3 regions of the Paenibacillus sp. CMM36 genome follow, and region 1 is predicted to be linked to each of the others. Evidence: riboswitches for the same ligand, from Rfam matches in the RefSeq annotation. Region 1 holds a riboswitch; each other region holds the start of a gene.
The links. A riboswitch is a leader RNA that binds a small molecule or an ion and turns the genes downstream of it on or off. The one in region 1 is predicted to bind cyclic di-AMP.
Positions count from the first base shown of each region.

Region 2: linked by a shared signal. The riboswitch ahead of ACWA2B_RS13995 (3D domain-containing protein) and the one ahead of ACWA2B_RS01430 (hypothetical protein) in region 1 are both predicted to bind cyclic di-AMP.
Region 3: linked by a shared signal. The riboswitch ahead of ACWA2B_RS21320 (C40 family peptidase) and the one ahead of ACWA2B_RS01430 (hypothetical protein) in region 1 are both predicted to bind cyclic di-AMP.

Region 1 covers NZ_JBSEDY010000001.1:270,853-274,128, reverse strand. Annotated here, with positions in the region: gene kdpA (potassium-transporting ATPase subunit KdpA) at 1-870, opposite strand, end outside; gene ACWA2B_RS01435 (potassium-transporting ATPase subunit F) at 1,020-1,097, opposite strand; gene ACWA2B_RS01430 (hypothetical protein) at 1,281-1,676, opposite strand; cyclic di-AMP (ydaO/yuaA leader) riboswitch at 1,792-1,964, opposite strand; gene ACWA2B_RS01425 (glutathione peroxidase) at 2,431-2,916, shown strand; tRNA gene ACWA2B_RS01420 (tRNA-Leu) at 3,061-3,143, opposite strand.
Region 2 covers NZ_JBSEDY010000006.1:37,581-40,856, reverse strand. Annotated here, with positions in the region: gene ACWA2B_RS14000 (polysaccharide deacetylase family protein) at 1-736, shown strand, start outside; gene ACWA2B_RS13995 (3D domain-containing protein) at 930-1,598, opposite strand; cyclic di-AMP (ydaO/yuaA leader) riboswitch at 1,605-1,773, opposite strand; gene ACWA2B_RS13990 (amino acid ABC transporter ATP-binding protein) at 2,004-2,726, opposite strand; gene ACWA2B_RS13985 (ABC transporter substrate-binding protein/permease) at 2,713-3,276, opposite strand, start outside.
Region 3 covers NZ_JBSEDY010000012.1:159,990-163,265, reverse strand. Annotated here, with positions in the region: gene ACWA2B_RS21335 (hypothetical protein) at 1-245, shown strand, start outside; gene ACWA2B_RS21330 (4a-hydroxytetrahydrobiopterin dehydratase) at 363-662, shown strand; gene ACWA2B_RS21325 (GNAT family N-acetyltransferase) at 741-1,247, opposite strand; gene ACWA2B_RS21320 (C40 family peptidase) at 1,549-2,049, opposite strand; cyclic di-AMP (ydaO/yuaA leader) riboswitch at 2,055-2,192, opposite strand; gene ACWA2B_RS21315 (hypothetical protein) at 2,469-3,276, opposite strand, start outside.

The DNA.
Region 1 (3,276 bases):
CAATACCATCATGGAGCTAAAAATAATCCAGCCCTGCTTACGATTACGGGCAAACAATCCAAAGGTATACGGCAACGAAGCCAGCATTACCCACATTGCCAAAATTTCCAGCACGTTCGTCCAAGGACTTGGATTTTCAAAAGGATGCGCAGAGTTAGCTCCCGCATAACCGCCCCCGTTCGTCCCCAAATGCTTGATGGACTCCAGAGAAGCAATGGGTCCCATAGAAATTTGCTGTTGTGTTCCGCTCAGCGTCGTAAGATCCGCCGTAGGCTGTAGCGTCTGTGGTATCTTCAATCCCACCAGCACCAGCGTAAGCACAAAGGCCAGTGGCAGGAAAATCCTTATAATAGCTTTAATAAAATCTTGAAAGAAATTGCCCATCCCTTCACCGCGCCGCGTCAATCCTCTCATAAAAGCCGCAGCAACCGAAAAACCGGAAGCAGCCGAAGTGAACATCATCATCGTGACGAACGCCATCTGTGTCAGATACGTAAGCCCGCTTTCTCCGCTATAATGTTGGAGATTCGTATTCGTCATAAAGCTGATTACCGTATTAAAAGCTAGTGATGCTTCCATATTACTGTTTCCAGCCGGATTACCGGGAAGCATTCCCTGTAAACGCAACAGCAAGTAGCTGATTGCCACAAGCACGACGTTCGTAGCAATGAAACTCATAACATACGTAGTCCAACGCATGCTCTCCACTTTCTTCAAGCCTACTACCTTATAAATCAGCTTTTCTGTTCTGCCAAAAATCCGATCCGTTCGATTCGGTTCATTCGAGAATACATGATACATATATGTACCCATTGGCTTTACCAAGAGCAGCAATATAACGATCACAATTCCAATTTGAAGCAGCTCCATCCTCTATTCCTCCTTCAAAATGCTCCTGCGTTTGGAACAACAGACCCGATTAGACCATCTATGAAGTGCACACGTTTGCGAAAACCTGCTACCAATGATGCTTTAATGCTCAGATCTGTTGTTCCCGCCCGCTCTATCCCTACAAGTGACTAGAACTTTTCAGGGTTCAGGAGTGCGTAGATTAAATACATAAACACAATAGCCGTAAGCCCGAGTATAACGATCATCCTCTTCGTCCTCCTTTAGAGGTCTGCGCATCACACCAGCGTACAAACAGCAGTATCACTCCATAACTCACAGCCATGACGAGCAGCATGTATATATCCATCATGTTTATACCCTCCGTATCGATCCTCAGATCGCCATTCTTATTCCATCATAAAATCATAAAACAACTATGTCATAAGTGCTTATCCGTTCAGCAGAAAACCCACCTCTCCGTTCAATGTGTAGATCACATGGTCCGCTCCCAATCCCCGATAAATTCCTTGTGGATTACAGCCGTGTGTAATAACATAGATCGATTCCGATGTTAGTGGTCGACATATTTGCAGGAAACGGCAAGTCAGATTCAAGCTGTTCTCGAACAAATACACACTACCAATTTCTTTTTTTGGAAAATTCCATTTTCCCGCTTGCATGGTATTGATGCGGACAATGTGCTCCACACCCATTTTTTTGAGCTGTCGTTCCTCCTGGGCGCTATTCGTGAGAACTGCAAACGCCAATTTTTTGAAAATAAGCAATTTCACAAAACTTCTGCCCGCTTCATTCGGTGCAGTGACAATAATTAACCGACCTTCCATCAGTAGCTCCTCTCCCGGTATAAAAAGACAACAAAAAGAAGCCGAAGGAAAAAGGCTTTCCTCCGGCTTCTGACATATCCATGATAAAATAAACCATGGCTGCACACGGCGGTTTGTTGCCTCTCCCTGTACGCTTACGAGGTTAGCTGTCGGATTCGGACGTGAGAGTCGCCCTATTTCTGGCACTTGACCGGAAAATTCACCCCATGAGACACACGGCTTCCGAAGCCGTACAGTCTCGATTGGTTCCCCCGCTTTTGCAACTGCAAAATTCAGCGCTATAGACATTTCGTTGTTGCTTCATTCAAGTTAATTTGAAATTACGTCTTGAATCATACACCCGCGCATGGAAGACTGTAAAGCTCAACTGCAGGGTTATAAATCGGGCTTTAGAGCATAGAAGATTAATAATAACGCTTACAATGCAACTATGCTTCTCACATCTCCTTTAATCTCTGTTTTTCATCCCTTTTTGAAAATGACAAGCATGTCAATATTGGCGTAGGGTAAAGCGTTATTGGCCTTTTTTTGTAAAAAGAGAAGAAAATACGCTATATGTACCAGCTAAACACCGATTTAACCCGCTTTTATAAGAAGAAACAACTTAATTCGCTCCATTTGCGGTGCGATTTACTGTTTTGAGCAAAATACGATTTTACAGCGCCTGAAGGCTTTATACAGCTTTTCCAGGCTTGCAACCCTTCTTTAAATTGTCTAAAATTTAATTGCTGAATATTGAATGAGGAGAGATGCTATGACCGTTTATGAATATGATGCGCAAACCCTGCAAGGGAAACAAATTCCGTTATCCACATTTGAAGGGAACGTTCTGCTTATCGTGAACACTGCCAGCAAATGTGGGTTAACCCCCCAATACAAAGCGCTACAAGAGCTATATGACCAGTATCATGAACAGGGGCTCGAAATTTTGGGATTTCCCAGCAACCAGTTTGCCAAACAAGAGCCAGGTTCCAGTGAGGAGATCTCCGAGTTTTGCCAGATCAATTATGGTGTCACCTTTCCGATGTTCGCCAAGACAGATGTCAATGGCGATCAAGCACACCCCTTATTTCGCTACCTGACCCAAACAGCTCCGGGGGTATTAGGGTCCAAAGCGATCAAATGGAATTTTACTAAATTCTTAATTACAAGAGAAGGTAACGTGTTTAAGCGCTATGCACCGCAAACCACTCCAGATAAACTGGCGGGAGATATAGAGAAGCTTTTGCAGCAAAACTGACATTCTTCATTATCACAGTTAATAAACGACCTGTTGCAACCGTGGCTTCCGTGGCTAAAGAATATAACGAAAATGCTTAACAAAAAAAGCACCCTTTCACGTAAACCGTGTCAGGATGCTTTTTTAACTAGGTCTTGCATATAATGCGGTCGAGAGGACTCGAACCTCCACGGGCGTACGCCCACTACCCCCTCAAGATAGCGTGTCTGCCATTCCACCACGACCGCAAATCATAATGTATTGAGGCAACAGATTTATTATACTCTCTCATCAACTATTTGTAAACAAAAATATTATAATTATTTTAACTTACATATATGAGCGATAATAATACCGTCCTGCATAAAGATAACCGCTTGC
Region 2 (3,276 bases), on a different contig from region 1:
TGCGCCTCCCAAGATCGGAACGCCCCATCCCAAGGAAGCAGCTGTTGCTTCTTCTGTACATCTGAGTACAGATCGAGCTACTCCTACATTAGCAATGTTGCGTAAAAAACATGCGGACATTTTTAAAATGTGCGGCCCACACACCCGCCAAATTGCCTTAACCTTTGATGATGTGCCCGATTCTAGGTATACGCCGCAGGTTTTGGACGTATTACACGCCAACGGCATCAAAGCCACCTTTTTCATCGTCGGTCACCGTGCGGAAAAGCATCCGGGGATTATACGTCGTATTATCCGTGAAGGCCATGCTATAGGAAATCATTCCTATACTCATCCGGATTTTAGGAAGGCTACACCAGAACGCTTTCGCAACCAGATTACAAAAACAGAACGTATTTTACAAGCCAGCGCAGGTTTTCGCCCCAAGTTGATTCGTCCACCCTACGGTGAAATTACAGAGCCTCAAATAAAGTGGGCACGTCGTCATGGCTACATGATTGTCAACTGGAATGTAGACTCTCTCGACTGGAAGGGACTAAGTAAAACACAAATTCAGCGAAATGTGATTCCAGCTACAGGGCCTGGCTCTATTATTTTAATGCACGCTGGTGGAGGTCAAAGTTCCAACTTGCAAGGCACTATCCAAGCTTTGCCGGGTCTAATTCACTCTCTAAAAGCTAAGGGCTACAAATTTGTGACAGTCCCCCGGCTACTCCACACATCGGAACGAAAATAACAGTATGTTTATGATTGAGGTACAAGCTAAAGCAACGTAAAAAGGCTGTCTTACCAGCAGAAGTATTCTGCTCGTCAAGACAGCCTTTTTACGGATAGGACCTGATAAGAGTCCGAGCTAGATATATACGGATATAGGCGTTATGTTTACATAATATATATTATGTTTAATTAAACTGTATATACGTACAATGCTATTTATCAATAACGTACAGCTTCACATTTTGAAATCCAAAGTCGTTCACAAATGATTTGTTGCCTGGAATAAAGATATCAATCCGCTTTCCTGTAATGGCGCTGCCCTGATCGCGAGCGACAGCTACAAAAGAATGATCCGGCAAACCTGGATGGGAGTAGCCTGTAACCAGTACTTTCGTGCCCATCGGAATGACGTTAGGATCTACCGCAATTGTACCTAGTTTAAGCGGATTGCCGTAGTAGTCCACTGCGCCCCATTTACCATTCTCATCGGCTGCGGCAGAATACGCTGAAGCCTTAACGTCAACTATTTTGCTATAGTTGAATGTTTTACCCCAAGCTTCAATCGTTGGCGCCTCATTCGCTGCTGCTTTCTCCGTAAGAAGCTGCGGCTTCGATTCCGAAGCTGCCTTTACACTTTTTTCGCCAGGCACCTTAATTTGCAGACCTGCATATATATTGCTGGAGGCAATGTTTGGGTTAGCCTTTGTTAGCTCGTCTACCGATACTCCATAACGCTGAGCAAGCAAAAAGAAGGTATCGCCCTCTTTGGCAGTGTGAAGCGAGGCAGCATCCGCTATTCCAGCTGTCTGTGCCAACCCTGCAATAGCTGCGGCAAGCACCGCAATTTTCATCGTTTTACCAATATGTTTTAAATGTTTCAAAGATATGTACCTCCTCTTTTATGCCTGCGAAGTTAGCTGTCGGATTCGGACTCAGGAGAAGCCCTATGCTCGTGCAATTCACCCCTAGGCATATTCCTCATCGTCTTATGACGTATCGGAATGGCTGCCGTTGTTACGTCCCCCGCACTTCCCATAGTTTGGGCCAGCATTTCAGCGCTTGTCTAACCGCATGCTGTCCCGGTAAGTTTTGGCTTACTGCATAATATCACAATTTTGTAACCTTATCCGCATGAAAATGTTGGGAACCCTGAACATCATACTACACTCGTTACAATTTTGTCATTAAGAAATCTATATTTGTTACGAAAGTATGGGGAAATGGTGACAAAAAAAGAAAAGCCCTCCGTCAACGGAGAGCTCTTTTATGATTAGATCAGTACTTTCTTACAATACTTTGGCAAGAAAATCACGAGTGCGATCATGGCTTGGAGTGCCAAATACCTGGTCTGGTGCACCCTGCTCCACAATTTGACCGTTATCCATAAAGATAATTCGATCGCCTACCTCGCGGGCAAAGCCCATTTCATGCGTTACAATTACCATTGTCATACCGCCTTCGGCGAGCTTCTTCATTACATCCAGAACCTCTCCAACCATTTCAGGGTCCAATGCAGAAGTCGGCTCATCGAACAGCATTACGTGCGGCTGCATGGCCAAAGCACGCGCAATCGCAATACGTTGCTTCTGACCACCGGATAGCTGGTTCGGATAGGTATTCTTCTTATCCTCGAGCCCCACGGTACGCAGGAGTTCTAATGCAATTTTTTCCGCTTCCTTACCTGACTGTTTTCTAACCTGCGTCGGTGCAAGCGTCAGGTTCTGCAACACTGTTTTGTGTGGGAACAGATTAAAATGCTGGAACACCATCCCCATTTTTTCCCGGGTTACATTAATATTATGACCACGAGCTGTAATCGGCTCGCCCTCAAATAAAATCTCCCCATCCGTCGGCTGTTCTAACAGATTCATACAACGCAAAAACGTACTCTTCCCCGAACCGCTGGGACCGATGATAACGACAACTTCTCCTTTGGCGATATCTATATCAATGCCTTTTAAAATCTCATTCTTGCCGAACGATTTACGCAATTGTTTAACGGTGATCACTGGCTCTCAACTTCCTTTCCCATAAACCAAGCAGCTTAGACAAGCTGAATGTCATTACAAAATAAATAGCGGCTGTGATTATGAACGGACTTAATCCTTCGTAGGTAATATTCTTAATGACCTGGGCTTGATACATAATATCCACCATACCAATAGTCGAAATAATGGAGGATTCTTTAATAATTGTAATAAACTCATTACCTATAGCAGGCAAAATAGATTTAAACGCTTGTGGCAAAATGACGTGACGCATAGCTTTGCCTCGTCCCATACCCAATGAGCGTGCGGCCTCCATCTGTCCACGGTCTACTGCCTGGATACCTGCACGGAAAATTTCAGCCAGATATGCCGAGCTATTCAGAGACAATGTGATTATACCGGACTGGAGTGGAGTAAAATTGACACCCAGCGTCAAAGCAATCCCGTAGTGAATGATCATGAGCTGCACCAGCATAGGTGTGCCACGCAGGATCTCCACATATGTGGTACCTAACCACTCAATGATGCGTATACCACTCATCCGCAACAAGGATACGATCAGACCAATGAT
Region 3 (3,276 bases), on a different contig from region 1:
CAGAGGCTGTGGGGCGCATCCCAGATAGCTATGAATTTTTTGAGATGGAAGCAGAAGATTGGGACAGGTTGGACCCGGCGGGACGTCAGGAAGTCAATGAAGCTTTGGCAGAAGACTTATTTTATGCACTGGGTACAGAGCCCACAATCACTGTAGGGAGTGGCGTTGTGATCTATGAGCCGGAGCAGCATCGTATCTATGTACTGATTGGGGACGAGGAGCTGACGTCAGTCCCTTTGATTTGAGGTCCGTCTTATGGATTTATCAACGGGGCCGTGGTAATATGTACACCAATATATCGTAGTTTTGGCCGTATTTAAGCGGTCGAAAGGCTTCCGTATAAACGGGGAGGAGTTCGTAACATGCCTTTTACACAAGAAGAGATTGAAGCACATCTGGAGAAACTGGAGGGCTGGGAGCTGGAGGAAGGACGTTGGATCGTTCGGAAATATAATTTTTCCAGTTTTATGAAAGGGATTGCATTCGTGGATGAAGTTGCCGCTATATCTGAAGCATTCAATCATCATCCATTTATTACGATTGATTACAAGACCGTGACTCTGCGTTTGACCTCTTGGGACGATGGCGGTATTATGGCCGTGGATATTAAGGAAGCCCAACAATATAATGAAGCTTTTGAAAAAATGCGTAGCAGTCATTGAGCTTGTAATGATCTGTCGTATGATGATAAAAGCGCCTTCGCTATACAACATCGTGGTTGTATGCCGAAGGCGCTTTTATCATAGTACCTGGGTTGGGTGCTCGGGACGATATACCATACAATAAAACGGTTTTTTGCCATCGGGGGTCTGTCGTTCATAGGTATCTGTAAGCTCAAATCCAGCCGCCTTGTAGGCCCGGATAGCGCGCTCATTCCAAGTGAGCACTTCTAGATCAATTTCATTCTTCGGGTTGCGTCGTTGGGCTTCCTCTGCAATGGCACGGACAAAATCAGAGCCTTTGCCATGTCCGCATCTGTCAGGATGCATGCCAAGGCCTAGCCGGGTCACACCGATCATAGGAAAATATTGAGCAAACCCCATCAGCTTGTTCTCTTCATCCAGTACGGCAACATATTGCTCTTGGCGAAGCGTGGGACTTCCAAATTCGACCTCAAGCGCCTTCATTTGTTCCCAGGGGAGCCAACCGTATATGTTATAAGGTGGATCATAGCGCCACTCACAGATTGCAGCCGCTTGATGCTCGTCCATCGGTACGATCCGATAGTTGGATATTGAGGCCGGCATGTGTTCCATCCTCCTTTTACAGTACTTCAATCATTAACAACAGATTGTAGACAAGTTGCAGGGGAATGGCAAGCGTGTTTATTTTATACCCAAGACGGGTATACATTCAATAAGAAGGAATTACTGCTCATATGCTCCCCCAGCGGTGACGGTAAAACCGACGATGTTTGCTAAAATTGAAACCTTTTGAGGTTTCAGTTCGTCAGTAATGATAATCATTGCTGATGTTGTGGACATAAAAAGCCGCAATTCGATTCCGGCAGAATCAAATTGCGGCTAGAGTTAGCTTGCTGTGCGTTAGTTATTCTACGTTGTCGTCATCAGGAATATCTGAAGCTACAGAATGGTAAGCGTCTGTGCTCATAATTCTTTTTGCACCGACATAGCGGTTAGCGTAATAATTTTCGTTCAGTGAGCTAACTACTACACCACGTGAAGTCGAGGAGTGGGCAAATTTCCCTTCACCTACGAAGATACCTACATGGGAAATGCCTCTTCCTGTGGTGTTGAAGAACACCAGGTCCCCAGGTCTCATTTCATCGCGGGATACAGAAGATCCCATTTTGAATTGTGATCCAGATTGATGCGGAAGTTTAATTCCCAGTTTGTTGAATACATACATTGTGAAGCCGGAGCAATCGAATCCCTCGAGTGTAGTGCCTCCGCTTCTGTAGTTCGTTCCTTTGGCATCTTGGATGACCTGGTCCATCTTGGAGTCTGCAAATGCACTGCCGCCACCGAATGTAAAAGATGTAAAGGCAATGGCAAGACTCATAGCTGCGATCGTTAGCTTCTTCTTCAAAAAAAATATACCCCTTCCAATGCCTGCGAGGTTAGCTTAAGGATTCGGTAGAAGGTTCCCCTATGACCACTCTGTTGCGAGATCAATTCACCCAAACTGGTTCCCCCGCTTCCTAGGTGCCAGGAATTAGGCTTAACTTAAGATGTGCACCTTGGAGAGCAGTATTCACAATAACGATATTTTTGAGATAAAGGTTACAACAAAGATTACAAAGTTGTTACTATCAGTTCACTGCGATTATTGTAACAAAGTCGGCTGGCTTTGGCAAATGTTTCATTGCAAAAAGTTACAAAAAAAATCTGCTCCTAATGTCCCAGGAACAGATCTTGTTAACAGTATTCAGTTATGTGCCGTTTGCGCGGTTATGCATAAAGTTTTTTCGACAGACGGAAATGAAGTGATTAACATAAAGGAAGGGCTTAGCTTCTACTGGAGATATCGGTATGCCATAGTCTGTACTGCGAACTGATATGCCACAGTCTGACCAGACTAGTAACAAAATGATACGATTGTTGGAGAATGAGCGCGAGCATGCCAGTCCAAATCATCGCCACGGTGCCAAATAGACCGAAGACCAGCAGCACACAAGCACCGAGCAAAAGGGATATACCGACAGCTGGGAGAAGCTGGCGAAAGAAGGCGAGCAGGGACGATAGTATGGCGTGACCACCGACAGTGCCTAGTTGCATATACAGGATGCACTGCCGAATGAACCATCCGTATGCCATCCATCCCATGGCATAGGGCAACAAGTGCAGCAGGTAAGAGGGAGATTGAAGCGTACCTGCTACAATAGGGTAGAGTCTCGGTACTACCCAAAAGGCGGGAATCAGCAGCAGTCCCAACTCGATGATGTAATACAACAGCGACGACATGCCATGGCGTTTCATACCTTTGAAAAAGGACAGGCTTTGCGGCTCAGTCGCATCGGTATGCAGGCTTTGATATATTCCGGCTCTAATGAAGGGAGTGATTAGTATGCGTAGTACAGTCGCCCCTAGTAGTATCCACAAATACACATGTACTTCCCGGCTGTCCATCAGAGCAATCTGGCTCTCCATCCAAAACAAGGTCTGTCCCAGCTCGTTTTGACCCTGATCAGGATAACGGAGCAATAGCGGGATAACGGCAGACTGCACCAGTCGATAGAGAAACACCCCCCACAGTAGTCGATACAGAAATAAAATGATAACGATATAGAATCGTATGCGCACCAGCGCCCAGCCC